DNA from 3 places in the Exiguobacterium sp. s133 genome. Region 1 is predicted to be linked to each of the others. Evidence: predicted binding sites of a transcription regulator. Region 1 holds the regulator's gene; each other region holds the start of a gene.

Region 1 (10,278 bases):
AATCATCAGATGTGACGTCACATCCGGTGGTGAGATTAAAGCCGCGATGACAAACAGCGCAAAGTACGCATATTTCCGATTTTTCCGCATGAACAATGGCGTCACGAGTCCAAGACGAGTCAAGAACATCGTCACGACCGGCAGTTGGAACAAGATACCGAACGGAATCGTCAGCCGTATTAAGAAACTGAAATAGTTTTCGACCCCGATGACTTGCTCGATGCCGAGCTCTTGCCCAAGTTCCGTCGATACTTTGAGTAGAAACGGAAGTAACCAAAAATAAGAGAACGCGATTCCGGACAAAAATAAGAAAAACGTGACCGGAATATACGTCAAGGTCGCTTTCTGTTCCTGTTCGAATAAACCGGGTCGGATGAACGCCCATAGCTGGTACATCCAAAATGGTGAAGCCAGGACGACCGCGATGATGAACGCTAAATTCAAGTACAACATCAGGGGATCGGCCACATTAAAGGCATTCAATCCGATGCCGAGCTCTTTCAGGTCCGACTGCAGAAAACGCACGAGCGGTCGGACGAGCGGAAAGGCCGCGGCGAACAAGACGACGACGATGATGAGTGACCAGACGATCCGCTTGCGCAACTCGTCTAGATGCGATGTCACACTCTGTTCTTGATCAATCGCCATAATTTAATCACTTCTCTTTCGATTCATCCTTGTTGTCTTTATCATCGTCCATGATGCCGTGTGTCGCACTCTTGAACTCTTTTAACGTCTGACCGGCAGCACGACCGAGCTCCGGTAATTTTTTCGGTCCGAAGATGATCAACGCGACGGCACCGATCAAGGCGATGCTCCCCGGTCCGATGAACGCGATGGTTGATGGAATAAGGTTTTCCATTATGATTTCACTCCTTCAGCTGATTGCGAATAATGCTTCATGAAATAAACTAGTGACTGCAACTCGATCGACAAATCGATGTGATGGACCCGAACATGGGCCGGTACGTTCAACCGCGCCGGTGTAAAGTTCAGGATTCCGGTCACACCATACTCAACTAACTCATCCGCTACTGACTGTGCGAACTGGGATGGGACCGTCAAGATGGCGACATCAACCTTGTTCGCTTCGATTTGCTCTTTCATGTCAGAGACATGATAGATAGGAACGTCTTGCGTCGTTGTTCCGACCTTGTTTTCGTCCGCATCAAACGCAACGACTATCCGAGTACTATTATTCTTTAAAAAGTTATAATTTGCAAACGCCGTTCCGAGATGTCCGACCCCGACAAGTGCCACATTCGTGACTTCATCCTGATTCAGTGTCTTTCGGAAAAACGTCAATAGATGTTGTACGTTGTAACCGTATCCTTTTTTCCCTAACGCCCCAAAGTAGGAAAAATCGCGGCGGATCGTCGCTGAATCGACTTTGACCGCTTCACTGAGCTCTGCTGAAGAGACGCGCAGCTTGCCTGAGTTATAAAGACTCTGAATGAAACGATAATATAACGGCAGTCGTTTCGCCGTCGCTTGTGGTATTTTTGTGTCTGGCCCATTCATACTGCAGTTCCCCCTTCGGCCACGTTCTGACGTGGCACCCAAATCAATGCAAAGAATTCTATTCTCTTTGATTGTAAACCACTTCACATAGACTAACAAATAATATATTCCACGGGACTCCTGCGTTTTTTTCATGATAGACTAAAGGGTGGAAGGATGGATGTTTTTATGATTCTCTTACAAGTGAACCAACTATCAAAATCATTCGGTGTTGAGCCGATTTTAGACAATATTAAACTCGAAGTGCAGGAGCGGGACCGGATTGCGCTCGTCGGACGAAATGGTGCCGGAAAATCGACACTTTTAAAAATCATCGCCGGAGAGCTCAGTCATGACTCTGGTGAGATCATGAAGAGTAAGGAAGTGAAAATCGGTTACCTCGCCCAGGACAGTGGTCTTGAGTCGAATGAAACGATTTGGAATGAAATGTTGACCGTGTTCGAACACCTGCAAGAGCAGGAACGTTCGCTCCGTCGGATGGAGATTGAGATGGGGATGGACCATATCTTGAATGATGCTGTTGCTTACGACCGTCTGTTGAAAACATACGATCAGGCACAACATGACTTCTCGGACGCCGGCGGCTATCAGTTCGAAGCCAACATCCGCTCCGTCCTGCACGGGATGCGTTTTTATCCGGACGATTATTCACGCCGGATCCAGACGCTATCCGGTGGACAACGGACGCGACTCGCACTGGCGAAGATGTTGCTTCAGGCACCTGAGCTGTTGATTCTTGATGAGCCGACGAACCACCTCGACATCGATACACTCTCTTGGCTCGAAAGTTACCTGGCTGGTTACCGTGGAGCGGTCTTGATCGTCTCCCACGATCGTTACTTCCTCGACCAGGTCGTCAACGTCGTCTATGAATTGTCACGGAACGTCTGCCGGAAGTTTACCGGCAACTACACGAAGTACTTGGAACAAAAGGCAGCACTGTATGAACAAGAGATGAAGCAGTTCGAACAGCAACAGGAAGACATCGCGAAGATGCAAGACTTCATCCAGCGTAACATCGCACGGGCGACGACGACGAAACGCGCACAAAGCGTCCGCAAACGTCTTGAAAAAGTCGACCGGATTGATCGTCCGGATGGGGATGAACGCAGCACCGTCCTGTCGTTCCCGATTGAAAAACAAAGTGGGAACGATGTGTTACAAGTCACGCAACTCGCGGTCGGCTATGAAGAAGCCGTCTCAAAAGGCATCACGTTCCGATTACAACGCGGCGAATCCCTCGCCCTCGTTGGTCCGAACGGAATCGGAAAATCAACGTTACTGAAAGTTCTTGTCAACCGGATTAAACCGTTATTCGGTGAACATCGTTTCGGGACCGGCGTTTCTGTCGGCTACTACGATCAGGAGCAGGCCGAGCTCAACGACCGCAACCGGGTCATCGATGAAATTTGGAACGAGTGGCCGTTGATGCGGGAACAACAAGTCCGGTCCGTCCTCGGTCAATTCCTGTTCAGTGGTGATGATGTCTTTAAACTTGTCCACGAATTATCCGGCGGCGAGCGCGGACGCCTCGCCCTCGCGAAGTTAAAATTACGCAAAACGAACGTCCTCATTCTCGATGAGCCGACCAATCACCTCGATCTTGATTCGAAGATGGTGCTTGAGAACGCACTTGTCGACTATGAAGGCACGCTCCTGTTCGTCTCCCACGACCGTTACTTCATCGACCGGGTTGCGACACGCGTCATCGAGATGAATCCGGACGGTGTGACGGATTATCTCGGCGACTACTCTTACTATATGGAGAAGAAGGCCGAGAAAGAAGAAATCGCCCGCCTCGAAGCAGAGGAAGAAAAAGCAATCAAAGTCGCTGCTTCGAAAAGCATCGACAAAGATGCGCAAAAAGAAGAACGAAAAAAGAAACAACAGCTCGAACAACTCGAACAAGACATTGAACGGTTGGAAACACGATCAACTGAAATCGAACAACTGCTTTGCGAACCGGAAGTCTTCAACGATATTCCGAAGGCGACGGCGCTGTCGGCAGAACGGGATCAGATTGATACGGACCTCCTCGAACTGATGGAACGATGGGAGAGTTTCCACTAATGCGCTCGAAAAGTTATGTCATCAACCTCGTTCAAGGGTTATTGTCCGGGGTGCTCTATTTCGTTCCGATGTATGCCGACTACGTGTCGGCCTTCATCCGGCCGGATGCCTTTAATGCCGTCGTCCTGTTGTTCATCCTCATCTCGTGCATGATCGGCCTCGTGATTAAGACGTGGAGTGGTCTCTTCATCAGCCTCTTATCCGGATTAATCTGTACGTTGCTGACGACCCAGATGTTCGTTGAACTGAATGACCCGTTAATCATCAGCTATTACGGAGCCGTTTCACCGCTCGTCGCCTTTTTGATCAGCTGTCTCGGCATTTGGGCACTGGCGATTCTCTTTTTTTTACTCGATGGTTTCCAGTACGAAAAACGTCACCATGCAGAGTAACTTCTTCAGTTGTCCGACATAAAAACGCACTTTTTCCCGTAGGAGTCAACGAAACGTGACGCTTTTTAGACTGTAGACGGTTTAGAGCGCAATCCGTCTCGAATCGCTTTTAAAGCGAAAAGCAATCGGTCGCGACCCTGCAGCTCTGCTGTAGCGGCGCGGAAGATTGCCGCTTTGAAGACGAGGCGAGACAGGGAAGCGTGAACTGACAGCATCCTCATGTAAAATTTTCGTGATTTATAAGAGTTTGGCTATACGCTGAAGGCACGTCCCGCGTTCGGGACGTGCCTTTTTGCTTCTAAAAAATACTAGTCCTACTCGTCGATCCGCCTTCAGCTCGTCGGTCGGGCAATCGTAAAGATGTCTCCGACTTTCGCATAGTCGTTACCTGCGAGACGGGCGATCGCTTTTAAACCATCCGGATCAATCCGGAACGACTCGACGAGTTCATCCGCGACGTGATACCGGACGATCTCCCCAATCAAGAGGTTGGCCCCTTCGAGTTCGAGATGATTCGTCAGCTTCAATTCAAAGCGGATCTTCGCTTCTGCGACAGCCGGAACATCGATCAAATCACTATCGACTAACGTCAAATTCGTCCGTTCGAGTTCACTTTCACCATATGCGAGTGGTGCCGCGGTTTCATTGACTGCCTCGACGATTTCTTCACTGACGATATGGATGACGTATTCCTGATTCAGCAAGATGTTTTTTGCGGTATCCTTTTGCCCTTGCTCCGTCTGCTGGACGGCGATGACCAGTTGCGGCGGGTTGCTTGAAGCGACCGTGAAAAAGGAAAATGGCGCCGCATTGACGACTCCATCTGCACCTTTGGTCGTCACGAACGCGATGGGTCGAGGAATGATGCTGCCGATCAACAATTTATAGTTTTCTTTTGGACTTAAGTCTGCTGCATCAAATTTCATAAAAACCGTCCTTTTCGATCACCCGATAAGTGCTGCGAGTGAATAGTCTCCAGCTCCGATCATCGCAACGCCTAAGGCGATGACGATCAGTGCCATGTTGTATTCGTACCCGTTTTGCGTCACCCAGTAACCATTCGTCCCATGCACTTTGACGATTGCGACGATCATCGAACCGATGATCAGGAGGGCTGCAATCCACAGGAATAATCCACCGGCGAATAATAATCCTCCGACCAGTTCAGCAATCCCTGCCATCAGTGCAAGTGTTTTCCCTGGCTTCATCCCGATGGACTCAAACCAACCGCCTGTCCCTGCGATACCATGTCCACCGAACCATCCAAATAATTTTTGTGTTCCGTGTGCCGCAAATGTTAAGCCGATAATCAACCGAATCAGAAATAATCCTAAATCCATCATGTATAAAACTCCTTTTACTTAATGTTTTTTAATTACTATTAGTAACTTAATATCGATACTAAACTATCACTTACTAAAAGTAAATAGATTTGTTTTCGTTATTTTTATTACTATAAGTAAAATAATTCGTATTTTAGCGTCAAAGTGGGTATACTACATATATAAGAAAGGATGAGCGCTGATGGAGAATACACTAATTCCGACGGCCCTTTGTCCGAAAGTCGAACATGCCTTTGAAATATTGGGCAAGAAGTGGACGGGTTTGATTTTACGTCATCTCTTGACGAAGACCTGTCGTTTCAATGAAATTCAAGATGCGATTCCCGAGCTCTCTGGTCGTATGTTAACGGAACGCATGAAGGAACTTGAGGCGGAAGGTATCGTAGCCCGGACCGTCATTCCGGAACGTCCGATAAAAATTCAATACAGTTTGACAGACAAAGGTCGTCAGCTTGAGCCTGTAATTCGTTCGATCGAAGAATGGGCTGAGTTACAAGATTGACTGAAAAGAAGACATCCATGCTGGGCATGTGGTGTCTTTTTTTATTCTTTTTTGCATTGAGAATCCTTTTCATTTAGAATGAAGTCGTGTCCTACCATGAAAGGATGTGTCACGTCATGAAAATCATGATCGGTTTCGTCAGCATGTCTGGCAACACGGAAGACATCATGCACTTACTTAAATCAGAACTCGAGCAAAACGGCTGCCAGGTGCAGACGGAAGAACTCGATCAACTATATCCAAGCGACTTAGCGCAGTATGATGCCGTCCTGCTTGGTTCTTACACGTGGGGCGACGGTGATCTCCCCTATGAAGCAGAAGACTTCGTCGATGAGCTCGCTGCCAGTTCAATCGCGATTCCGGCTGCTGCCTTTGGTTCCGGTGACCGCGATTATCCGAAATATTGTGCGGCCGTCGATCTGCTTGAACAAGCTCTGACGTCAGCTGGTGCACAAGTCGTCTTACCTGGTCTAAAGATTGAATTTGACCCGGATACGGCCGACAAACAACAGGCTTGCCGGTCATTTGCACAAGAATTTTTCAAGCACGTCGAACAGCTTGTCATGAACTAACGCTTTAACAAAGAACGCATTCAAGAAGCAATCGCTATACAGACAAGAGGACTCTTCCGATGTCGGAAGAGTCCCGTGATGTAATGCTTAACCAAGATTCTTTTTCGCTTTCCAGCGTTTTTGAAGATACCACGGCACGATTGTCAAAATTAAAAAGACAATGATTGCACCAATGATGATTCGTGGGTCTTTCGAGACGATACTGCTCCCTAAAAAGTTATAGGCGAACGTTCCGGGAATGATTCCGATCAGCGTAGCTAAGAAGAACGGCAATAAACGAACTTTCGAGAGTCCAGCTGCGTAACTGATCAAGTCAAAATTAAAAATCGGCAACAACCGAAAAATTAAGACATAGATGAACCCATTCTTCTCGAGCTGTTGCTGGATTTGATCGACTTTTCCGGCACCGTTCTTAATAAATCCCTTACCCAGTTTTTTTGCGACTAAGAAGGCGACGACTGCTCCTAGTGTAGCACCGATGACGGTATAGACCGTCCCCATCAAGGCGCCGAAGGCGAGTCCGCCTGTGATTGACAGGACAGACGCCGGAAAGAAAATCAACGGACGTACGGTATAGAGGACGATATAAAGAATCGGTGCCCACATCCCGAACGATAAAATCCATTCCTTGATGTCTGTCGGACTAACATTTAAATACGATCGACTGAACCAAATCAGACCGATGATGACGAGTAACACGAATGCAAGACGTACTCCTTTTTGTTGGCGTGACATAATTTCCTCCATTTCATTGAGCATATATGAACGCGGTATATATAGAATTCCCAACAATCGATTTTCTTATACCTGATGCAATTTATTGAATATGCGTTTCAGCCGCTCACGATTTTGGGAACTACTAAAAGATAACATGGAAAATAGAAAGGTGATAACTATGACACAATCAATAAAAGCACTCGTCTTTGATGTCTATGGTACATTATTTGACGTTCATGCTGTTAAAGTCAAAGCAGAAGAACTCTATCCGGAGCATGGCGCAGACATCAGCCAAGTCTGGCGTCAAAAACAACTTGAATATTCCTTTTTACGTCAACTGAATGGACAATACGTTCCGTTCAGTCAAGTGACGCGTGATGCACTCCGTTATGCCCTCTTACAATTGAAGTTGCATGTGACGGAAGAAAACATTGCTGCCTTAATGGAGGCCTATCTCGAGCTGTCGCATTACGACGAAGTCGAAGCAGTCTTACAAGAGATGAGCGGCAAACAATTGGCCGTCTTTTCAAACGGCTCCCACGATATGCTTGACCCGTTAATCGAACAGTCCGGACTCGGATCACTGTTTGATCACATCATCAGCGTTGATGACATCAAACAATACAAACCGACGCCTGCTGCTTATATGCATGCGCTGAACACACTCGGTCTGAAACGCGAGGAAGTCTTGTTCATGTCCTCGAACGGATGGGACATCACCGGAGCGAAGAGCTTCGGTTTCCGGACGGCCTGGATCAACCGGTCCGGCTTACCGGTCGAAGAACTGAACCTCGACCCCGACAGCATCTATGACGACTTGAACGGTTTGCTCGAATGGAAATGAAGTTAATTAAAAAGACAGCCGATACTCCTCCGTTACATCGAGGAAAATCGGCTGTTTTTTAGTAATTCGCAAGACGCGAATATCCTTTTTTAAAGAGATCTAGCTTCAGTCCACCGTCTTTTTCGATGAAGAAGAGGTACTCTTTTTGATCTGTATCTTTATAAAAAACTTTATAGAGCGTCAATGTGCGTTTCTTATTGTTCTCGACTGCGACTACTTCGTGCTTTGAGATGACTTCTGCTTGTACTTGCTCCGCGTCAAGACGGTCGACCATCGGCTGGAAGGATTCCTTTTCCGCATCGGTCGCCGGTTTCCCCGGTGCGATCGTGAAGTAATCGTCACTTGCCTTGTTCGTCAATCCGTACTTCCGGTCGACGAGAACGACATTTTTTAGTTCACCGTTTACCGTCCGGTCAAACGCATACAGCTTCTCGATCCGCGTTTGCTCTCCTTCAGCACGACCGATTTCGTACAACGGTTCTTGTTTCGTATTCGTTTCGACTGCTTTCTTATCCGGGACAAGTTCCTCTTTGTAAGCGACTTGATAGGCATCGACGATTTCGCGAATCTGTAGTCCGATCGCAACCACGACGAGTATACCAAGTACGACGATAATGACTTTTTTCATGTTGGTTCCCCCATGTCTCTCGTATTCCTTACTTTAAATCTAGCCCAGGTTCTGCATTCATGGCAAGTGTCGATTGGCGTTGCGCCCGATAGGGATGAATCGCGGCGGCTCCGATCATCGCTGCGTTATCGCCACATAAGTGCATCGGTGGGATGACGAGGGTGATCCCTTCACGCTGACAAGCTTCCGTCAATCCGTGGCGTAACCCTTTGTTCGCCGCGACACCACCTGCGAGTAAGAGTTGTTTTCCACCCTTCTCTTTGACGGCACGAATCGATTTAGCGACGAGCACTTCGACGACACTCGCTTGAAAACTTGCTGCCAAATCTTCCGGGATGATCACTTCACCCCGTTGCTCTGCATTATGCACCGCATTGATGACAGACGATTTTAAGCCGCTGAAGCTAAAATCATACGAATCTTTTTCGAGCCAAATCCGTGGGAAGTGGAATGTGTCTTGTCCTGTTTGTGCCAATTGGTCAATCCGGGGTCCACCGGGATACGGTAATTTCAATGTCCGTGCGACTTTGTCGTATGCCTCGCCTGCTGCGTCATCACGTGTTTCACCAATCACTTCATACACACCATCTTCCGGCATATAAATCAATTCCGTATGACCGCCTGAAGCAATCAGGCAGACGAGCGGAAATTCGAGTTCCTGGACGAGGCGGTTCGCATAGATGTGTCCGGCGATATGATGGACGCCGAGCAATGGTTTACCGTGCGCGAAAGCGAGTGCCTTCGCTGCACTGACCCCAACGAGAAGTGCACCGACAAGACCTGGCCCTTCCGTAACCGCAATCGCATCGATGTCGTCAATCGTTACGTTCGCTTCCGTCAAAGCATCATCGATGACATAAGTGATCCGCTCGACGTGATGACGTGATGCGACTTCCGGGACGACTCCGCCAAAGCGTTTATGGCTCTCGATTTGAGACGAGACGACGTTCGATAAGACGTCCGTTCCTCCCCGGACGACGGCAGCTGCCGTCTCATCACAGCTTGATTCAATAGCAAGTATCAATGGTTGTGTCATGTCTCGTCTCCTTCTAGTTCCAACCAGTAGATGGCTGCATCTTCATTATTGTCTTGATAGTAACGTTTGCGTGTTCCGGCATATAAAAAACCGAGTTTTTCATACAAGGTACGTGCCGGTGTATTCGAGACGCGGACTTCAAGCGTCATTGCCCGCAGACCGAGTTCCCGTGCGACTTCAATCAATTCCTCTAGCAACCCTTCACCAAGCCCGAGCCCACGTGCCGTACGTTTCACAGCGACGTTCGTGATATGACCTTCATCCGCGATATGCCAAAGTCCGGCAAAGCCAATGATTTCGTCCGTTTCTGCGACAAGGTAATAGGCATTCGGATTTTGCGTCATTTCCGCGATGAAGGCTGTGAGCGTCCAAGGTGTCGCAAAGGACTCCAGTTCGACCGCATGCACACCGGGTGCATCGGCGACTGTCATTTTACGAATACGCGCGTCAGTCATGACGTTGCGCCTCAATCCACTTCGCTTCTGCCTCGGCAAGGCGTAAATAGCGTGGTTCAAATGCATGCACATCGACCGGGACACGTGTCGCGCCTAGTAAAGCCAATACACCTGCGCGTGGCGTCCGAAACGCAGGCCCAACGATTTCAAACGGTTGCAGCGCTTTAACGAATTTTTCCGTATCACCTGTCATCAACG
Region 2 (10,278 bases), on a different contig from region 1:
TGCCTTCAGCGGCGCATAAAATGTGTAGAGAACGGATGCTTCACCTGCTAACACCATCCATGTGACAAGGAGGACACCGACAATCATCAACCAGAATCCAACCCAGCCCAAGCGTCTCGGAAACTCTTCAAAACGCCCGAACGACTGTCCTAAAAATGAAAATAAAAGTCCAAATATGAATAATGTCGTAAAGACAATCGCAAGCATTAGTCCGTGAGCCGTCAGCAATTCATAATAACCGACTCCAGCAATTTCTGGAATGACTCCAGTACGGACGAGTGTCTGTAGTAGACCACATAGTCCACCGATCAGTAACGCCACAAGTGAAAAACTGACGTAGGCAAATCCGAGTTTTGCTTCTTTTAATCCAATCTCTCCTGCGGGGATTCCCCGCTCCATCTCAAACTCCATTAATTTTTTCGAAATCGCATTCATTTATTCCACCACCTTAATCTTAGTCGACATCATGTGATGCGCCGATCCACAATATTCATTACAGACAATTAAATATTCACCAGCTTCTTTAAATGTGTACTCGATTGAATTGATATGTCCGGGAACGACCATCATATTGACGTTCGTCTTGACGATTTCAAATCCATGGACGACATCTTTCGACGTCACCAGAAAATCGACGGTCGCGCCTTTTTTGATAATCATGTCTTGCGGTGTGAACTGGAAAGCTTGTGAGACCATGACGGCCTCATATTTATTGTCGTCAATTTTTTTTAGACCCGGTTTATCAAATGGCTTCGTCTGATCGACTTGCGTCGGGTCAATCAATGTTGCATCCGACGGTGGTTGATTATCAGAAGCGAATGCTGATACGCCAATGATGATTAAAAAGACTGCCAACATGATACAACCGAATACTAACCATATTTTTTCTAAACGATGAATATGCACCCTGATTCCCCCTTATCTTGAAGTGAATAATAAAAAGATTGATCCCCACATTCCGATGATGACTCCGGCAACGATAAATACAGCGATAAACGTTCCCTTCAGTTCTGTATCTGATTTCTGACGCATGATCAGTAGCTCCCTTCCGTCGTTGAATCGGTGACTTAACCTACCTTTATTTTAGAAAAAGACACCCTTCGTAATATGTGATAAACGTCACACCAATTGTGACGATTTCGCGCTTTTCTTTTATAAAACACACATAAAGTTCACAACTTGTTACGTACTGAACATATTTTGAACTGCTACTGTTATGCGACACAAAAAAGGACCGCATTCAAAAAGAATGTGATCCTACAGCGTGTAGACAAACTATTATGAAGAGTGAACATACTATAACGAGAGGCAATCCGTTCGCGCGTCCCTGTCTCGCATCGTCTTCAAAGCGGCAACCTTCCGCGCCGCTACAGCAAAGCTGCAGGGTCGCGACCGATTGCTTTTCGCGGTTCTAAGCGATTCGAGACGGATCGCGTGCTAAACCGTCTGCATGCCAGGCTTTCCGTCACGGTATTCCTATAAAAAGCGTCACATTTCGTTGACTCCTACGGGAAAAAGTGCGTTTTTAACGCACGTTCAGAGGCAGGCAAGACCCTGCTCGTTGTCCGTGAGGATCAAGGAGCAACGGCTTGCGCCTCGCCCGAGGAAAGCAACGAAAAAAGACGCTTGATCTCCCGATAGCACGTTGTCTACATCCTGAAGGACCACATTCAAAAAGAATATGATCCTAGACTGCTGATAAGTTCTTCTAAAGTTTGACGTGTTGCGGTTCCATCAAAAGGATGATGTTGGAGCAATTTTTAAGTCAGCTCCAGCGTATGGCTCCGTAAGCTAACGCTCAAGTTAAGTTTAAATCCGGCAGACACCGACAGGACACCCTTCACAGTGGCAAAGATCGCGTAAATAGTTGGCATCATGAACGATGATTTTAGTCGTCGTCATCGAAATGACATTGTCTTTTTTCCACTGAGAAAACATCCGGTTGACCGTTTCACGTGGTGCCCCGATCAACTGACCGAGTTCAGTATCCGACGGTCGCTTTGAAATCACGTAATCGTCATCGACTTTTTTTCCGTCCATTGCGATTAGTCGTAAGAGTGTCGAAGCGAGTGCCCCTTGTTTCCCGAACAATAAGAGGTCACGTAACTTCGTTTCCGTTTGTTTTCGCATCAAGGCTTGCCAGCGCATGATATCTAATGCGAATGTTCCATCTTTTTTCATCAAATCTTCGAGTGTCGATTTCGAGATGAAGCCAATGACACTGTCCTCCATCGTTTCGACACTATAGGAGCTTGGAAATGCTTCTCCGACATCGAATTCACCAAATAAGTCACCTTTGAAATATAAGAACATCATTAGCGGGCTACCTTTTTTCGTGAGCTTTGATAGTTTTACACCACCTTGTTTCACATAAAAAAGTTTATCGTTCATTTCCCCTTCCCAACAGACGATTGAGTCTTTTTTAAAAGATACCTCAGTCATGAACTCTTCAAGTAATTCACGTGTCTCACTCGACAACACGAACGTATTGGCTTCTGTCGTCCCACAAGTAAGCATCTCGCATTCTCCTTTCCGTAGCTTCTGCCTTCAGTATAGAACATCACAAGGGAAAATAGCGTTTTTTCAAAAGATTGTCAAACTTTGTTCAATATTTCACAAATTAAATAAACAAAAAAAAGCCAAGGTAGACCGATTGGATCTACTCTTGGCTCCGTTTAAGTCCCATTTATAATAAATAACGCATCCATTTTGAATCGGTATTCGAGCGCATGTAGCGGAACGGCAAATCGAACTTCGTCGTATTGTTGACGACTCCTTTACGGTGGCTGAACGTCTCAAAGCTGAATTTCCCATGATAGCCACCGATACCACTTCCGCCGACCCCGCCAAATGGCAAGTTATGTTGCGCAACATGCATCAACGTATCATTGATGCATCCACCACCAAATGACACACGATCGAGTACACGATGCTGAACAGCTTTACTTTCTGTGAAGAGATAGAGCGCCAACGGCTTATCACGGTCATTGATGAAACGGATGACCTCTTCCACTTCACGATAAGAATAGACTGGAAGAATCGGTCCAAAGATTTCTTCTTGCATCAACGGACTTTCTGGATCAACGTCCGTCATGACGGTTGGTGCCATCTTTCTCGTCGCTGCATCGACTTGACCACCAAATAAAATTTCACCTTGGGGCAAGTAGCCACTCAATCGATCCAAATGACTGTCTGAAACAATCTTGACGTAAGAATTCACACCAACACCATTACCATACTGGGCAAAAGCTTCCTTTTCAATCAAGCGTAAAAATTCCTCGCGGACGTCTTCATGGACAAAAACATAGTCAGGGGCGATACACGTCTGTCCTGCGTTTAACCATTTGCCCCAAGCAATTCGTTTTGCAGCAAGCTTTAAGTTCGCATCACGGTGAACGATCGTCGGAGACTTCCCGCCGAGTTCAAGCGTGACAGGTGTCAAATATTTCGCCGCTGCTTGATGGACGATTTTTCCGACACGCGTCGACCCCGTAAAGAAGATGTAATCAAACTTCTCTTCAAGAACAGCTGAACTGACGTCCGCATCCCCCTCGATGACAAGTCCAAATCGTTCGTGAAATGCCGTTTCAAAGACTTCACGGAGAACACGCGAGACGTTTGGTGTTAGTTCTGATGGTTTCAAGACAACCGTATTTCCGGCAGCGATCGCCCCGATGATTGGTGCAACAGCGAGCTGGAAAGGATAGTTCCACGGCGCGATGACGAGCACGTTTCCGTATGGTTCATAATGGATGTCACTTTTTGACCCGATATGTAACAACGGTGTCCCGACTCGTTTCGGTTTAGCAAGTCGGCGAAGTTTCTTCTCCATCCGTGCGAGTTCGCCGTAGACGAATCCGATTTCCGTCGTAAACGCATCTTGACGTCCTTTATTCAAGTCCGTTTTTAATGCCTCATAAATTGCTTCTTCATGCGTTTCAATCGCTTGCTTTAAAAACGTCAACATACTTAGACGAAACGCAACACTTCGCGTCGCGCCTGTCTTAAAGAAATTACGTTGCGTTTGAACAAGATTCGAAATTGTTGATTCAGTCATCGTCGATTCCATCTCGTGTTCCTCCTCATGGTCTAGGCTTTCTTTTCCTCATTCTATCATAGCGAATGAGCAATGATTCAATCGTATGCTCCCTCTTCTTTGTGATTAGACAAAAAAGCAGGACTCGAAACGCGAGTCCTGCTGTGTTCGTTTCATGAAGACAGTGATTTTACCATCCGCATCGTCTTATTTCATCTGATTGATTACAGCTGAATCGCTGTTTCAAGTGCCACTTTCATCATATCATTGAACGTCGTTTGGCGTTCTTCAGACGTTGTTTCTTCTCCCGTTAGGAGGTGATCTGAAATCGTCAAAATCGTCAAGGCATTGACTTTATGTTTTGCAGCGAGTGTGTAGAGACCTGCTGCTTCCATCTCGATTGCGAGGCAACCGAAGTCCGCCCATTTTTTGAAGTGGTGGAAATCATCTTGATAAAATTGATCCGTCGTGAAGACTTGACCGACTTTTGCGTCGATTCCGTGTTCTTGTGCCATTGTGTACGCTTTATGCAATAACTCGAATGAAGCTGTCGGCGCATAATCCAATCCATTGAAACGGACACGATTTTGAGCCATGTCGTGTGAAGCACTCATCGCGATGACGACGTCACGTACTTTTACATCCGGTGTAATCCCGCCTGCTGTACCGACACGGATCAAGTTTTTTGCACCATACGATTGAACGAGTTCATTTGCATAAATTGACATCGACGGAACACCCATACCTGTTCCTTGAACGGATACTTTTTTCCCTTTGTATGTTCCTGTGAAGCCATACATCCCACGCACTTCATTATAAAGAACAACGTCCTCTAAAAATGTTTCGGCGATGTACTTCGCGCGAAGAGGATCTCCCGGAAGTAAAACTGTTTCTGCGATTTGACCTTCTGCTGCATTAATGTGTACGCTCATGTACGTTTCCTCCTTGACGTTCGTTTAATTAAATAGATAACAACTCTCTAAACTCATTCGGTGTCATGCCGAATTGCTTCTTAAATACTTTTCGAAAATATTTATCATCCTGATACCCGACTTCAACGGCAATCTCATATATACGGGCGTTCGTCTCTCCCAGCAATTCCTTTGCCCGATTTAGACGAATCGTTTGGATATAATCCGATAAGTTAACCAAAAAACGCTGTTTAAAGCGCCTTGATATATATTCTCGGCTTAAATAGAAGCGCTCACTCATGAGCTGGAGCGTTAACTCTTCCGCATAATGTGTCTCGATATACTTCGCAATTTGATCAATCGCCTCTCCCTGCTCTTGAACTGGGCAAATCAGCTCCATCGCTCGGGAAAGCGCATCATTTAAAACATCTGGATCGATCGGTTTCAATAAGTAATCAAACGATTGATGTAAGATCGCACGACGCATATACGTATAATCATCATAACCTGTCAACACGATCGTGACGACCTTTGGATGATGATTTTTTGTCCATTCTAATAAACTTAATCCGTCTACTCCCGGCATTTCAACATCGGTCAGCATCAATCCGACTTTTTCTTCATTTAAGATTTTTTTCGCAGCTGCTCCATCCTCCGCTTCAAAAATATGCGATACTTTCCAGTCACCCCATTCACCAAGTAACTTTACAGCGTCACGAACATGTTGTTCATCATCAACGATTAGTACATTCATTACAATTCCTCCTGTTCGATTGGAATTCGGATAGTGATTCTGAATCCACCTTCTATTGGAGATTGGAGCGTCATGTTTGTGCGTTCACCGTAAAAAATTTGAAGACGTTCGTATATATTGTGTAAGCCGATGCCAGATGTTTGCCGGTCTTCAGGAGCGCGATGTGCCCGCATTTTTTGGTTAATCATCTCAAGATCTGCCTCAGACATGATCGGTCCGCTGTTTTCGACGCTAATGATCAGTTGGTCCCCATCGGTTCTAATTTTGTACGCTAAGTAATTTTCTAACGCATCACTTTGCTGATTAAAGGCATGTTTAAAGTAATTCTCAGCGAACGGTTGCAAAATCATTTTTGGTACTTCAATCGGGTTCATGTGCCACGGGACATCGACGATATAACGAAATTTTTCTGGGAAACGCTGTTGTTGTAAGCGCATATACCCTTGAAGATGGTCGACTTCTTGCTTTAATGTGACAATCGTCTGTTCGTTGTTCATCGAATAACGCATCATTTGTGAAAGACCGGTTATCGAACGGTAGGCGACTTTCCGGTCCCCTTGCAACGTCGTTGTTCCGATTGATTGTAGCGCATTAAATAAGAAGTGTGGATTGAGCTGTGATTGCAACGCACGTAGCTCGTTCGTCCGATTTTCAAGTGCTAACCGGTATTCTCGTTTAATCAAACGATCCATCCGGTGCACCATTCGTTGAAACTGGCGATTCAATAAACCGATTTCATCATTTGTCGTCGCGACAAAACGTGTGGAGAGGTCCCCTTGCTCGACCCGCCAGACATTTGCCGTCAATTGTTTGATCGGTTTTGTAATTTCGAGTGCGACGAGACTTGCCGCCATAATCATTAATAGAAGTGACACTAAACCAATCACCAATAAAATGATTGCCGTTTCATTTGCTCCCTTGATGACAGAAGCATAAGGAATTTTCTTGATCAGTGTAATCGGCACGCCTTGCTTTTCGGTCTTCACATACACGATGAACGAGCTACCGACGTGCATGCTCCCACTTTTTCCAGTCATTTTTTCAGTCGTCACCGGTAATGTCGTTCCTGTCTTCGCGATTAAGTGATTCCCACTCATTAACCATAATGATTCGTCCGGTGAATTTTCAAACAGCTGTAGTTGTTGTTCAAATACCCGAACTGGAATGTCTACTGACAAAAAGCCGATGGGTTCACTCGTTTCGACGCGATCAATCCGGTAACGAAAACTGACGACTTCTTTTTCATCAAGAATCATCGTCCGAGAATTATATGCTGTAATCACATGTTCCGGGTCTATCAACCAACCATTTTCTTGTTGCATCAATCGAAAATAATCAGTCTCTTGTAACCAATCAAATTTGCCACGACCGGAAGTCTTCATATTATAGACAGAGTATTCCGAGTACCCTTTTAAAATCACAAAATGAATTTGTTCAACATCCTGTCTTGATAAAAAGAGACCGAGTAAGGAACGAGCGACGACACTATCTGACTCACCAAGCTCAGCATCGGCACCAGCATTCATAATATTCATCAATGAACGATTAGCGTAGAGACTTGTTGATAACCGTTTCACGTCTTCCATATAATGACTGATTTGACTATTTCCGCGTTGGAGAGCGCTTAAACTCGAACGCTCGGCTTCTGCAATGTTTTGCTGACGTACATATATATAAGAAGCAGTTGTAGCAAGTGTTGTCGGAACCAAGATAGCGAGGGCTACAAGTAATATAAGACGCGTCCGGATGCTCTTCATTTTGCCACCTTCCACCCTTTTTCTTCTAATAAATAGTATAGCACAACTGTATCCGCTTACATCCACTTCCTTTTAGCGCTTACGATGGTTTATAGATCAAGTTATCCATAATATACTTAAAAAATAATCCTTGATTCCGAATGAATAATCATATAGTATCGTTAATGTTCGTTTTTTAATTAAACTCATCGAAGGTGGTTCTCTATTTATGTTTAAGCTTTCTGCCCATAATACGACCGTGAAACGTGAAATCCAAGCCGGGTTCATTACGTTCATCACGATGGCCTATATTTTAGTTGTCAACCCAACGATTTTAGCTGACGCGGGCATTCCGCAAGCACAAGCATTTTCTGCGACCATTATCGCTACACTCGTCGGAACGCTTTTAATGGGGTTATATGCGAATCTCCCTATCGCCGTTGCACCGGGCATGGGACTGAATGCGTACTTCACGTATACTCTCGTCATCGGTGAAAAAATTCCTTATCAAACAGCACTCTCTGTCGTCTTTGTATCCGGAATCATTTTTCTATTGCTCTCGTTGTCTCCAATCCGGACGAAACTGATTGAAATCATTCCACTGACACTCAAGTTAGCGATCACTGGTGGAATTGGACTTTTCATCGCTTCACTTGGACTGAAGATGTCAGGTATTCTTGTTGCAGATGAAGCGACTTTGATTACGATTGGCTCACTGTCTTCACCAGAAGCTATTATTACACTCATTGGTTTGATGACTGCTGCCATCTTAACTGTCAAACGTGTTCCAGGTGGATTACTGTACGCGATGATTCTTGCGGGTGCGCTCGCTTTCATCACGGGAGAACTCAAATTTTCAAATACACTCACGGCTTGGCCAACATTACCGGAAGGCTTGTTAGTCACAAACCCTTTCACAGCGATTCAAGATGTCTTTCAATACGGACTCTTTAGTGGTGTCCTTTCGTTCGTCCTCGTAACGATGTTTGATACGACAGGTACGATGGTCGCAGTCGGTGAACAGGCCGGACTGATTGAGAAGGACGGTTCACTTAAAAATAGTGATCGTGCTTTATTATCTGATTCAACGGCGATGGTCGTCGGTTCGATCTTTGGTACAAGTCCTACGACTGCTTATGTTGAGTCTGCTTCTGGTGTTGCTGCCGGAGGACGTACTGGTTTAACGTCGGTCACAGTCGGTCTGCTCTTTGCGCTCGCAGCGATTTTCGGACCAGTCGTCCAAGCGATTTCAGGTGTTCCTTCGATTACGGCACCCGCTTTAATCCTTGTCGGTGCATTGATGCTTCAAAACATCAAGCAAATTGCGTGGGAAGATTTCAGTGAGGCCTTCACTGCTTTTCTAATCATCATCATCATGCCGCTTTCAGGAAGCATCGCGACCGGAATTGCCTTCGGATTCATCGTCTATCCGATCATGAAAGCCGTACAAAAGCAACGGGTCCATGCCTTAATCTATCTATTTGCCATCCTGTTCTTTATCCAGTTATTTTTCTTATAAGATGTAAAAAACTCCTCTTCCCTATCATCGATTCGATAGGAAAGAGGAGTTTTTCATGTCGATCCCCACCATGTAAACCACTGGTCTGAGATCGCTGTAGTTACTGCTTATTTTTTCATTTTCATCCATGTCTTCGTGAAGTCCTGTAACATCTCTTCTGACGTTTTTTGTTTACCGATATAGGCTTGCATGATTGCTCCGTATTCATTTACAGCACCATCCGGATATTTGAACCAGTTCCATGAAATCGTTTTGCCTTCTTTCGAGTAAGCTTGAATATCTTCTGCAAGCGGTCCTAAGTCCGTCGCTTCGATGGATTTAAAGGCCGGAATGAACTTAAATTTATTGACCATATAGTCTTTTCCTGTATCCGATGTCGCCATCCACTCGAGGAACTTCTTACCTTCTTCTTTATTCTTCGAGTTTTTATTGACGACCCAGTTATTCGGGACACCAACCGGAAGACGGTCCATTTTTTCTTTATCATCATTGATCGGCATCGGGATGAAGCCCATTTCGATGTCCGGGTTCACATCCGTGATCAACTGTTGCGCCCAGTTCCCTTGCTGAATCATCGCTGTTTTTCCTTCAGCAAACTGTGTGACTTGTGTATTATAGTCTGTCGTCAACGGATTTTTATTCCCGTATTCAATCGTTAAGTCAAAGAGATCAATAAATTCTTTAAACTGTTTGTTGTCCTCGAATTTCCCTTTTCCTGCGTTTAAATCTGCAATAAACTGGTCGGGATCATCTTGTTGCGCCATCGGAATATTCAAGAGGTGATTTCCGAGTACCCACCACTCGCCATATCCGATCGAGAACGGTGTCACACCATCTGCTTTAAGTTTTTTAGAAGCATCCGTCAGTTCCGTTAACGTTTTTGGTAAGTCTGTGATGCCAGCTTTTTTAAAGATTTCTTTATTATAAATAAAACCATAGCCTTCTAAGTTCATCGGCATACCATATAGTTTTCCATCAATCGTCATCGGTTCTTTTGAAAGATCAGTTAAGTCACTGACCCACTCCTCGTCTGATAAATCTTCAAGTTTATCTTGCCACGTTTTTGCTTCAGCAAAACCACCATTATTGAAGACATCCGGTTCATTTCCTGACGCGAACTGTGACTTCAAGGCTGCACCATAATCCGATCCACCACCGACTGTTTGAACGACGACCTTCGTTCCTGTTTCCTTTTCGTACTCTTTCGCCATTTGTTCCATGTCTTTCGCAATCTCCGCTTTAAACTGGAATACATTAAGCGTCTTTCCATCTTTGGAAGAATCACTGTCCTTAGAATCGTCGCTATTTAGCGTCCCACCACC
Region 3 (10,278 bases), on a different contig from region 1:
TGTTTCCAATATCTCCAATCCCTTTTCCATCGACGTATACCGCATTCGCCTGGATTTTACCAGTGATCGCTGCTGCATTGGCATCGAGTGCTAAGACTTCACCGTTATCCATGACGAAACAGTTCTCTTCCGGAACACCCGCATCCATCGCAAGCGACATGTGTTTTTTCAACATACGGTATTCACCGTGAATCGGCATGAAGTACTTCGGCTTGAGTAGGCGCAGCATCAAGAGTTGCTCTTGCTGACTACCGTGACCTGACGTATGGATATCATTGAGCTTACCATACATCACGTCTGCTCCTGCTTTATACAGCTGGTTGATCGTTTTCCCGACCGAAACAACGTTTCCTGGAATCGGTGAAGATGAGAAGATGACCAAATCATCAGGAATGATTGAAATCTGACGGTGTGTCCCATTGGCGATTCGGCTTAACGCTGCCATCGGCTCTCCTTGCGAACCTGTACAAAGAATCGTAATTTCATTCGATTTATACCGTTTCATTTCGTTCGGTTCGATGATTGTTCCTTTAGGTGCCTTGATGAAATCAAGTTCTTGTCCAATCATCATGACCTTGTCCATGCTTCGACCGAAGACGACGATTTTCCGTCCTGCTTCGACCGAGGCATTGACGACTTGTTGGAGACGATAAATGTTCGAGGCGAACGTCGCAAAGATGATTCGTCCATCCGCTTTCCGGAAAACATCCGAAATCGTTTCACCGACAACCCGTTCACTCATTGTAAATCCTTCAACTTCAGCATTCGTCGAGTCAGATAAGAGACAAAGTACGCCTTCTTTCCCGAGTTCTGCCATCTTCGCTAAGTCAGCAGGCTCCCCAACTGGTGTGAAGTCGAACTTAAAGTCCCCCGTATGGACGATATTGCCTTGTGGCGTTTTTACGACGACACCGAACGAATTTGGAATCGAGTGTGTCGTCCGGAAGAATGAAATACTTGTCTTCCGGAACTTGATGATCGAGTCCTCATCAATTTCATGAAGTTCCGCCGTCCGTAATAAACCATGCTCTTCTAATTTGACCTTGATTAAACCAAGGGCAATTTTCCCCGCATAAATCGGTAAGTTCACTTGTTTTAATAAGAAAGGAAGTCCGCCGATATGATCTTCGTGTCCGTGTGTAATGAACACACCTTTGACTTTATCTTTATTTTTGATTAAATACGTGTAATCTGGAATAACATAATCGATTCCGAGCAATTCATCTTCTGGGAACATGACCCCTGCATCAATGACGATGATTTCATCTTGGAATTGAACCACATATGTGTTCTTCCCGATTTCTCCTAAACCGCCGAGTGCGAATACGGCTGCTTGGTGGTTTTTGACGAACTTCATGCGAACGTCGCTACCTTGTAGTCAACACTTTGTTTTTCGTACTCTAGGAATTCTCCACTTACTTCGCGGATGAATTCAACATTAATGTCTTTGATGAGATGATCAATCGATGTTCGCACGTCACGAATGCTCTCTCCTTCAACATACATAACCTCTGTCCGTTCTCTTACTGGTGCTTCCGAACGAAGCGGTTGATAAAATACTTTAAAAATCATACTTAGCAACTCCTTATCAGTCCATTGTTTTTTGTCCTTAGATTAGTATACACGAAAACGGTTCATTTTTTCATCCTTATTCAACAACTGATATCTGCTTGAACCTAGGCGCTATGCTATACTTTCATTTGTAAACGGCTATTCAGCCAATTAAATAGAGAAGGTGAAACCATGGCAAATCAAAAAGTCGTCTTTTTCGATATCGATGGAACCTTGCTTCACGATGGTCATTTCATACCGGAATCGACAAAACAGGCAATCAAACAACTACAGGAAAACGGCGTTTACGTCGCCATCGCGACCGGGCGTGGTCCTGCAATGCTGTCAGGCGTCCGTGAGCAACTCGGCATCGATACGGTCATTGGCTACAACGGTCAAATCGTCGTTCATCAAAATAAAGTCATCTATAAACGTCCGCAACCCGTCGATGATTTGAAACATTTAACATCACGTGCAAAAGAGAATGGGCACACACTTGTTTATCTCGGCGAGAAACAAGGCTTCACGACGCGTCAAACAGACGATACCGTCGCGACGTCACTCGGCGCGCTCGATATTCCCCTCCCTGCTTATAATGAAGAAGCTTACGAGACGCACGATATCTTCCAAACCCTCGTCTATTGTCAGGCAGAAGAAGAATCGATTTATACGCAAAACTATCAAGCATTCGATTTCATTCGCTGGCACCCACAAGCGATGGACGTCATCAATGCCGGATCGTCGAAAGCCGATGGAATTAAACAATTCCTCCGTTTAACGGATATCAAACGTGAAGATACGTTTGCTTTCGGTGACGCGCTGAACGATCTCGAGATGCTCCGCTACGTCGGAACAGGCATCGCGATGGGCAATGGATTAGACGAAACAAAAGCCGCCGCCGACTTCGTCACGAAACACATTCTTGAAGACGGCATCGCGCACGGTTTAAAAAAATTCCAATTAATTTAAAAGGGATACAAAAAAAGCTGAGGAGATCCCTCAGCTTTTTACTTTATGGATGGCTCGTTCGAGACGATCCAAGTCTTCGTTTTCTCCAATGACGACAAGGTAGTCGCCCTTTTCAATGACTTCATCAGCTTGTAACGAAATCATGACATTTTCTCCCCGTTTGATGGCGACGACGTTCGCGCCGTACTTACTTCGTAAATCAAGATCAATCAACGTTTTGTTTGCCATGCGATCGCTGACCTTGATTTCAACGATTGAGAATTCTTGAGACAGGTCAAGATAATCCAAAATATTCGAACTCATCAGGCCGTTCGCAATCCTAACCCCCATGTCACGTTCCGGGTGGACAATGAAGTCAGCACCGATTTTCCGCAATACTTTTTCATGGTAATCGTTCGTCGCTTTGACAGTGATTGATTTAACACCGAGTTCCTTTAAAATCAACGTTGTCAAAATCGAAGCTTGAATGTTTTCCCCAATCGCAACGATGACGTGATCAAAGTTTCGAATTCCAAGACTTTTCAATACGTTCTCATCCGTCGTATCCGCGATGACGGAGTGTGTCGCAATCCCCATGTATTCATTGACACGTTCTTCATCCGAATCAATCGCTAGAACGTCATAGCCATTCTTCGATAATTCACGGACGATCGAACCACCAAAACGCCCCAAACCAATTACTGCAAACTCTCCATTCATGTTCAACTCTCCTTCAGATTTCGCTTCGTCAGTAGTAGTGTACCCGATTCCTTCTTAAAATACTATAAACGCCTTCACAGTGCGTGAAGGCGTTTAAGATCTCGCTATTTTTTTACTTTTTCGCCTCTGACATAATCGTTATCAAACAGGAACAATCGTAAAATCAGATAGAGTGCCGGAATCAATAATAATAGTCCGAAGATAAAGACTACGACAAGCGACGTCGCCATTGTTTCGTTAACGACCGCTTTATTGATATCGATGTACGGATATAAGATATACGGTAAATGAGTATAGCCGTATCCGAACCATGCAACTCCGTATTGAGCCATGACAGCGATAAAGGCAATTCCATAATTCCGCTTCAGGTAGACGAGTGCGACTGCAACACAGAAAAACACAAAACTTGCTGCGAACCACCACCAGTTACCATTCAAAATGTTTTCATAATGCCATGCAGCTTGATTCTTTAAACCAAAGAAAACAAGTCCACAGACGATGATCGTTGGAATGCTCCAAAAGAGCGCCCATTTCCGAATCAAGTCACTCGCCCCTACATCTCGCGCCTTATCTGCGTAGAACAAAAGGAACATCGCACTAATATAAAGGACAGAGACAATCGCAAGTGCTACGACTGACCAGGAATAAAAGTTCGTAAACAATTTCGTCCCTAAAAACTCAACCGTTTCATTCGTTTTACGAATAAAGCCACCTTGACTAATCGTCAACGTCGTCGACATCGCAGCCGGAATCAAGAGCCCCGTCGCACCATAGAGAAACGTATAGAACATACTATCGTTCGAACCGTAGTTCGCAAAGGCATAAAAGCTACCGCGAATCGCAATCAGAACGAGTACGATTGATGCAGGCACGAGAAGTGCCGTTCCATAGTAATAAGCTGTGTCCGGGAAAAACCCGACGAGACCAACAAAGAAGAAAACGAAGAAAACGTTCGTCACTTCCCAAACGGGCGAAAGATAACGTAAAATCAATCGATTCGTCAAATGATCTCGTTTTGTATATTTCGAGTAAAATGCGTAAAATCCAGCACCGAAGTCAATTGAGGCAACGATGAGATATCCATAGAGGAACGTCCAAAGTACGGTTATTCCTAGTGTTTGAATGTCCAACTCGTTCCCTCCTTATTCTTTATCGTCCGCAAACATCGCTTCACCGCGAGTATGGTGATCGTCTGCGAGTTCTTTACCGACAGGATTATTCTTAAACATACGGAGCAATACGACTGTACAAATCGTACCAAGCAAGAGGTACAACATGCTGAATAGAATCAGCATCGGTCCGACTGCAGTAGATGTCGTCGCTGCGTCAGCCGTTCTCATAATACCATATAGCGTCCATGGTTGACGTCCGATTTCCGCGTACATCCAACCTGCTTCAATCGAAACGATGGCAAGTGGTCCACCAATGAAAATACCGCGCAGTAACCATTTATTATACGGGTTCAACTTCTTCAGTCGGAATGCGAGTATGAACAAGGCAGAAATCGCTGCTAAATACATCCCGATCGATACCATGATATCGAAGAAATAGTGGACGAATAACGGCGCTTGGTCTTCTTTCGCAAATTCATTTAGACCGATGACTTCTGTATCTGGTGCTCCACCTGCAAGAATTGACAAGGCGTATGGAATCTTAACCGCACCTTTGATGTCATAACTACCATCTTCTTGTTCATCCAAAATCCCACCGAAAATCAATTCTGCTTCATTTGTCGTTTCAAAATGCCACTCCGCTGCTGCTAATTTTTCAGGTTGATATTTCGCAAGATACTTTCCTGAAAAATCACCGACGAGCGCTGTCGAGAAGGCGAAAATCAATCCAGCCATGACTGTCAGACGAAGTGCCTTTTTGTGATACGCCGTCTCGGCTGCGGACAGTGTTTTCTTGCGCAATAGATGGAACGCAGCAATTGCTGCTAAAATGAACGCAACCGTCAAGTAAGCAGATACAATGACGTGTGTCGCTTTTGTTGGCGTTGCCGTATTGAACATCGCTTTTAACGGTTCGATTTGTGTTAACGTTCCGTTGACAATTTTAAAACCTTCCGGAGAATTCATGAACGAGTTAACTGTCGTGATGAAGAAGGCTGACGCCGTTGCCCCGATGACGACCGGAATCCCGATTAACCAGTGTAACCATGGATTTTTAAAGCGATCCCATGTGTACAAGTAAATCCCAAGGAAGATCGCTTCAAAGAAGAAGGCGAATGTTTCCATGAAGAGTGGCAAAGCAATCGTCTGTCCGGCTACTTGCATTAATGAAGGCCATAAGAGCGATAATTGTAATCCGATTGCCGTCCCCGTAACGACTCCGACCGCTACCGTTACGATATAACCGCGCGTCCAACGTCGTGCTAAAAGAATATAATCTGGATCTTTTCGTTTAATTCCAATGTACTCGGCTGCGAGTACCATCAACGGAACTCCTACACCAATCGTTGCAAAAATGATGTGAAATGCTAATGTGAGCCCTGTCAATAATCGACTGAGCATAACTGGATCATTGAACATGTGTGTGCCCCCTCTTCCTAAACGTACTTCTATATATGTTTATATCCGTATCATAGAGAACATAATCATTTGTGTCTGTTCTAAATGTTTGATGTAACAAATTGTTCACATCTATTCGTGATTTTCTTCACAAAACGTTCGAAAACTAGATGATCTCGCTAAATGAAAACCCTTTACTTCGATTTGAGGCGAAGTAAAGGGCATTTCTACAGTCTTTTTACGATTCATTCAGTTTACACATATTCACGGAAGTAATGATCCAGTAAATTAATCACAAATGGGATCGCCTCTTCATCCGGATTCAACGTCGGCTGATGTAAACCGGACGTTGGATTATCGATTCCAAGCCAAAACATCATGCCTGGGACTTCTTTTAACATGAATCCAAAGTCTTCACCCGTCATCGCAGCGTCGCATTCAACATAATTTGCATTCATCTTAACGAATGAAGAAAATTTATCGACGACGTTTTGATCATTAACGACTTCGTAATAGCGGTTTCCAAATTGCAAATCAATTTTCACGCCAAATGATGCTTCAATTCCACGAACGATGTCACGTACCCGTTCTTCTAATTTTTCCATGTCAGTACCGTTCAGCGCACGCATCGTTCCATCTAGCACAGCTCGACCGGCAATAACATTTTCACGAATCCCCGCATCGACCTTGCCAATCGTGATGACACTACAATTCATCGGATTGATTGATCGACTGACGATTGTTTGCAACTGCATGATGAGTGCAGCCTGAGCAACGACCGTATCGACCGTCAAGTGTGGAAATGCAGCATGACCACTTTGACCATAAATCGTGATGTGAACTTCCCGCGCACTGGCAAATAATACGCCAGGACGACTCGCAATTGTCCCGACCGGATATTCAGGTGCCACATGGAGACCATACATTTCACTCGGACGATATTTTTCGAATAATGGACTTTTAATCATCGGTTCCGCTCCACCCGGACCTTCTTCTGCCGGTTGGAATAAGAAGACGACGTCATCCATGATCGGTAACTCGACAAGACGACGAAGCAGACCTAACGCAATTGACGCATGGACGTCATGCCCACAGGCGTGCATCATTCCCGGATGCTCCGAACCAAAAGGAAGACCCGTCGCTTCTTCAATCGGCAAACCATCGATATCTGCGCGGTAACCGATTGTTCGATTTCCAGTCAACCCTTTAACACGAACGAAAACACCTGTTTCAAACGTATCGTAGCTGACGCGGTCTTCAGGATAAGAGCGAATCTGATTTAAAATAAAGGCTTGCGTCTTGAACTCCTTGAATCCTAATTCAGGTATTTTATGAAGTTCTCTTCGCATTTCAATCGCGTATTCCATCTGACTGACTTCCCCCTTCTTCTTTTACGATGTCCCAAAAGGCTTGGACTTGTTTTAACTCAAGCATGGATTCCGTCGATAAAATCCATGTATCGCGTTTCAGTACTTTACCCGAAGACGTCTTCAACGGAATCTGCATCACTTCGCTCGATTCTTGAATCGTTGACTCTGGTAAAATCGCGAATCCAATGCCATGTAACGCCATTTGTTTACAAGTTTCGATTTGGTCGACGACGAGCGTCCGCGCAGGCGGACTTGAAAAACGATCCTGCCACCACTCGAGTATTTCTTGATAGTACGTCGAATCACTTTTGAACTGAATGAATGGTCGGTCCGTCTTACGCAACTGTTCAAGCGTCGTCAACTCACTATCAACAAGATAGAGCGGGTCTGAGAACAACCGTTCCTTGACGCCCTTCCAGTCCGGATTACCTCGAATGATGCCGATATGAAAATGTTCTTCGAGCATATGCCGCATCATTTCACTCGACCACCCTGTTACGAGTTGGACGCGTACATGCGGGTAACGTTCCACGAAACGTTTCAACACGCGTGGCAACCAATATTGACCCATGATGGAGGCGACAGCAATCCGAAGGGTCCCGTATACTGCCCCTTCTTCGGCAGTCAGTTCACTTTTTAGTTCTAATTCTTTTCGATTCATTTCTTTTGCGAGCCCAATGACTTTTTCTCCTTGGGGCGTAATGCTTAATCCACGGGAAGAACGAATGAACAACTTCGTCGCCCACCTGCGCTCAATCGCAACCAATCGTTGACTGAGTGCCGGCTGCGAGACGAAAAGACGTTCGGCTGCTCTTCGCATATTCAGCTCTTCCGATAAAGTTATCAACATTTCCATTTCCGACACTTGCAATGTAAGATTCGACTCCTCATGATATAAGATGGCATTAGTTTAACACGTTAGGAAGGAAGGTACATATGTCACGCTATCATTTTATGTTAATCGTCTCAACGATTGCGACCTTAGGAAGTCTGTACTTCAGTGAAGTTCGCGGTTTCATCCCTTGTCCACTTTGTTGGTGGCAACGCTTGTTCATGTATACGACGGCATTTTATTTAATCATTACACTCTTTCGGAATCGCCCCGTCGATGCTCTTTTCGTTCGACTATATGTTGGAATCGGTTGGGCAGTTGCTGCCTATCACGTTGTTCTCGAACGCCTCCCGGATGGCGAGGCACTCTGTACGAATGGTTGCCTGATTCAATGGGTCAACTACTTCGGTTTTTTGACAATCCCAATGATGAGTTTAATCGCCTTCACCCTCTTATTGATCCTTGCCTTTTACCCGAATAAAAAAAGTGCATAAGTTGCAGATATCTGTTCAAACAAATGCGTCACGTAGAACTCACTACAAAAATTAACGCATAGGAAACCCGAGCGATTCCATTTCGATAACAGGAATGCTCGGGTTTTTCATTTCATTCCGATGCCGTTACTATGCTTGACCGTTTCACTGCCACTCCCTCGACACCGTGTAGGCACTTGAAAAAGATAATTCCGATAACTGACCTTCTCCTTCACACCAATCACCTACGAAAGCAATCGACGTATCCGCTTCCAAAAAGCAAGGCAACGGCCTTTGTCCCATCTTCCATTTGATTTCTTGAACGATTGCTCGTTTCATCGTCCGCTCTGTCACAAGGCGATCTCGCCACCCTGGATAGTGGTGATCTAATAAGTCATGGGCGTGCTGTACTTTTTCTTCAATATATGTTGCTTGACTGGCCTGTTTATGATCAAGATATGCGACGACTTGTAAGACTTGTCCCTCTTTCGGAGAAATGCTTGCATCATAGTGTGACAAATCCGTGACAAAGACTTGATGGTCTCGATCGAATACATAAGAAAAAGGAGTATCAATGTAAGGACTGATTCCGACATCATAGACTAGGGCTTCGGCTGGTTCAAACTGCGCGTATGGTTCAATAAAGTGCTGGATCGACAATGGTAATGCAACTTTACGCATCTCGCGAGGAGGTATCGCGAGAATTACACGCTTAGCCGACCATTCATTTTTTTGGCGATCGCGTAATCGATAACCTCCCCCACTTTGTTCAATCGCTGTAATCTTGGTTTTCCGATGGATTTCTCCCCCGTTGTCCGTCAAAACGCGTTCGAGTTCATCAATTAAGGTTTGCCAACCTCCAGCAATATATGAAACCGGTTTGCGCGTACGAAATAGTTTCCGGTAATACGCAAAATAGACAGATGACGGAATATTTTCGGGTTCGGAAGTGAAAAAATTACTCGAAGCTAAATCGAGCATTAACCTTGAGACATCGTCTTCGACCTTTTCTTGGACCAACCAGTCCCCAATTGAAACTTCCGACTCTCCACGTTCGAGTGACAATAGTGTTTTAACGACCGCCCATGTGAAACGCACCTTATCGGTTCCTTCCACTAGTTCTGTCTTCAACAGGCCGAGTGCATTCGCAGGAGCCGCAGTCAAATGTCCAGCAAACTCATATTTCGCCTTAGAAGAAGAAAAATCGAGCCATGTCACATTAAGCTTCAATTGTTTAATTAATGAACGGAGTGCTGATTGGTCACGCCCATAAACAGCATGCGCTCCATAATTGAACGTAAATCCTTTAAGCACTTGCGAAGTTGCCCTCCCCCCCAGTAAACCGGCATCGTACAGATGAATTTCCTTTCCTTGATCCGCGAGAAGTGCTGCCACTGATAAACCAGCTAACCCACCACCGACGACTGCAATCTTTTCCACTCGACGCACCTCCTTTTAAGCATCAATTCCCTTTTCTTGATTCTTTTCCCGATTCCAAACAAAAAAAACGACACCCCTAAAGGATGTCGTTTCAGCGTGTAGACAAACTATTAAAAAGCGTAAACATATGGTATCGAGATGCAATCCGTTCGCGCTTCCCTGTCTCGCCTCGTCTTCAAAGCGGCAATCGGTCACGCCGCTACAGCAAAGCTGCAGGGTCGCGACCGATTGCTTTTCGCTTTAAAAGCGATTCGAAACGGATTGCGCTCTAAAACGTCTCCATGCCCGGCTTTCCGTCACGGTATTAGCTAAAAAGCGTCATGTTTCGTTGACTCCTACGGGAAAAAGTGCGTTTTTAACGCACTTTCAGAGGCAGACAAGACCCTGCTCGTTGTCCGTAAGGACCAAGGAGCAACGGCTTGCGCCTCGCCCTA

Evidence for each region. Region 1 encodes Rex, which represses fermentation and respiration genes when NADH is low (regulators of the CRP and FNR family bind a similar motif). Its sites were predicted from a motif close to TTGTGAAATATTTCACAA; they were not measured.
Region 2: the regulator Rex is predicted to act here: its motif matches at 1,108-1,125, upstream of KNP96_RS08720 (cytochrome C oxidase subunit II).
Region 3: the regulator Rex is predicted to act here: its motif matches at 5,866-5,883, upstream of KNP96_RS01565 (cytochrome ubiquinol oxidase subunit I).

The regions. Positions count from the first base shown of each region.
Region 1 is NZ_JACSMK010000010.1:1,567-11,844, reverse strand. Features, by position in the region: gene tatC (twin-arginine translocase subunit TatC) at 1-648, opposite strand, end outside; gene KNP96_RS12610 (twin-arginine translocase TatA/TatE family subunit) at 656-862, opposite strand; gene KNP96_RS12605 (redox-sensing transcriptional repressor Rex) at 862-1,521, opposite strand; gene KNP96_RS12600 (ABC-F family ATP-binding cassette domain-containing protein) at 1,690-3,591, shown strand; gene KNP96_RS12595 (hypothetical protein) at 3,591-3,983, shown strand; gene KNP96_RS12590 (hypothetical protein) at 4,049-4,198, opposite strand; gene KNP96_RS12585 (flavin reductase family protein) at 4,316-4,909, opposite strand; gene KNP96_RS12580 (DoxX family protein) at 4,928-5,326, opposite strand; gene KNP96_RS12575 (winged helix-turn-helix transcriptional regulator) at 5,508-5,828, shown strand; gene KNP96_RS12570 (flavodoxin) at 5,945-6,400, shown strand; gene KNP96_RS12565 (TVP38/TMEM64 family protein) at 6,488-7,135, opposite strand; gene KNP96_RS12560 (haloacid dehalogenase type II) at 7,296-7,961, shown strand; gene KNP96_RS12555 (hypothetical protein) at 8,020-8,589, opposite strand; gene tsaD (tRNA (adenosine(37)-N6)-threonylcarbamoyltransferase complex transferase subunit TsaD) at 8,618-9,625, opposite strand; gene rimI (ribosomal protein S18-alanine N-acetyltransferase) at 9,622-10,080, opposite strand; gene tsaB (tRNA (adenosine(37)-N6)-threonylcarbamoyltransferase complex dimerization subunit type 1 TsaB) at 10,073-10,278, opposite strand, start outside.
Region 2 is NZ_JACSMK010000005.1:66,808-77,085, forward strand. Features, by position in the region: gene KNP96_RS08710 (b(o/a)3-type cytochrome-c oxidase subunit 1) at 1-435, opposite strand, end outside; gene KNP96_RS08715 (cytochrome c oxidase subunit II) at 436-906, opposite strand; gene KNP96_RS08720 (cytochrome C oxidase subunit II) at 919-1,032, opposite strand; gene KNP96_RS08725 (Crp/Fnr family transcriptional regulator) at 1,810-2,517, opposite strand; gene KNP96_RS08730 (aldehyde dehydrogenase) at 2,687-4,069, opposite strand; gene deoD (purine-nucleoside phosphorylase) at 4,261-4,968, opposite strand; gene KNP96_RS08740 (response regulator transcription factor) at 4,997-5,701, opposite strand; gene KNP96_RS08745 (sensor histidine kinase) at 5,701-7,458, opposite strand; gene KNP96_RS08750 (NCS2 family permease) at 7,667-8,956, shown strand; gene KNP96_RS08755 (ABC transporter substrate-binding protein) at 9,064-10,278, opposite strand, start outside.
Region 3 is NZ_JACSMK010000001.1:305,839-316,116, forward strand. Features, by position in the region: gene rnjA (ribonuclease J1) at 1-1,357, opposite strand, end outside; gene KNP96_RS01545 (DNA-dependent RNA polymerase subunit epsilon) at 1,354-1,572, opposite strand; gene KNP96_RS01550 (Cof-type HAD-IIB family hydrolase) at 1,744-2,520, shown strand; gene KNP96_RS01555 (potassium channel family protein) at 2,551-3,219, opposite strand; gene KNP96_RS01560 (cytochrome d ubiquinol oxidase subunit II) at 3,324-4,349, opposite strand; gene KNP96_RS01565 (cytochrome ubiquinol oxidase subunit I) at 4,362-5,750, opposite strand; gene KNP96_RS01570 (N-acetyldiaminopimelate deacetylase) at 5,984-7,096, opposite strand; gene KNP96_RS01575 (transcriptional regulator CcpC) at 7,080-7,970, opposite strand; gene KNP96_RS01580 (disulfide bond formation protein B) at 8,036-8,425, shown strand; gene KNP96_RS01585 (phytoene desaturase family protein) at 8,570-9,844, opposite strand; gene KNP96_RS01590 (hypothetical protein) at 9,983-10,156, shown strand.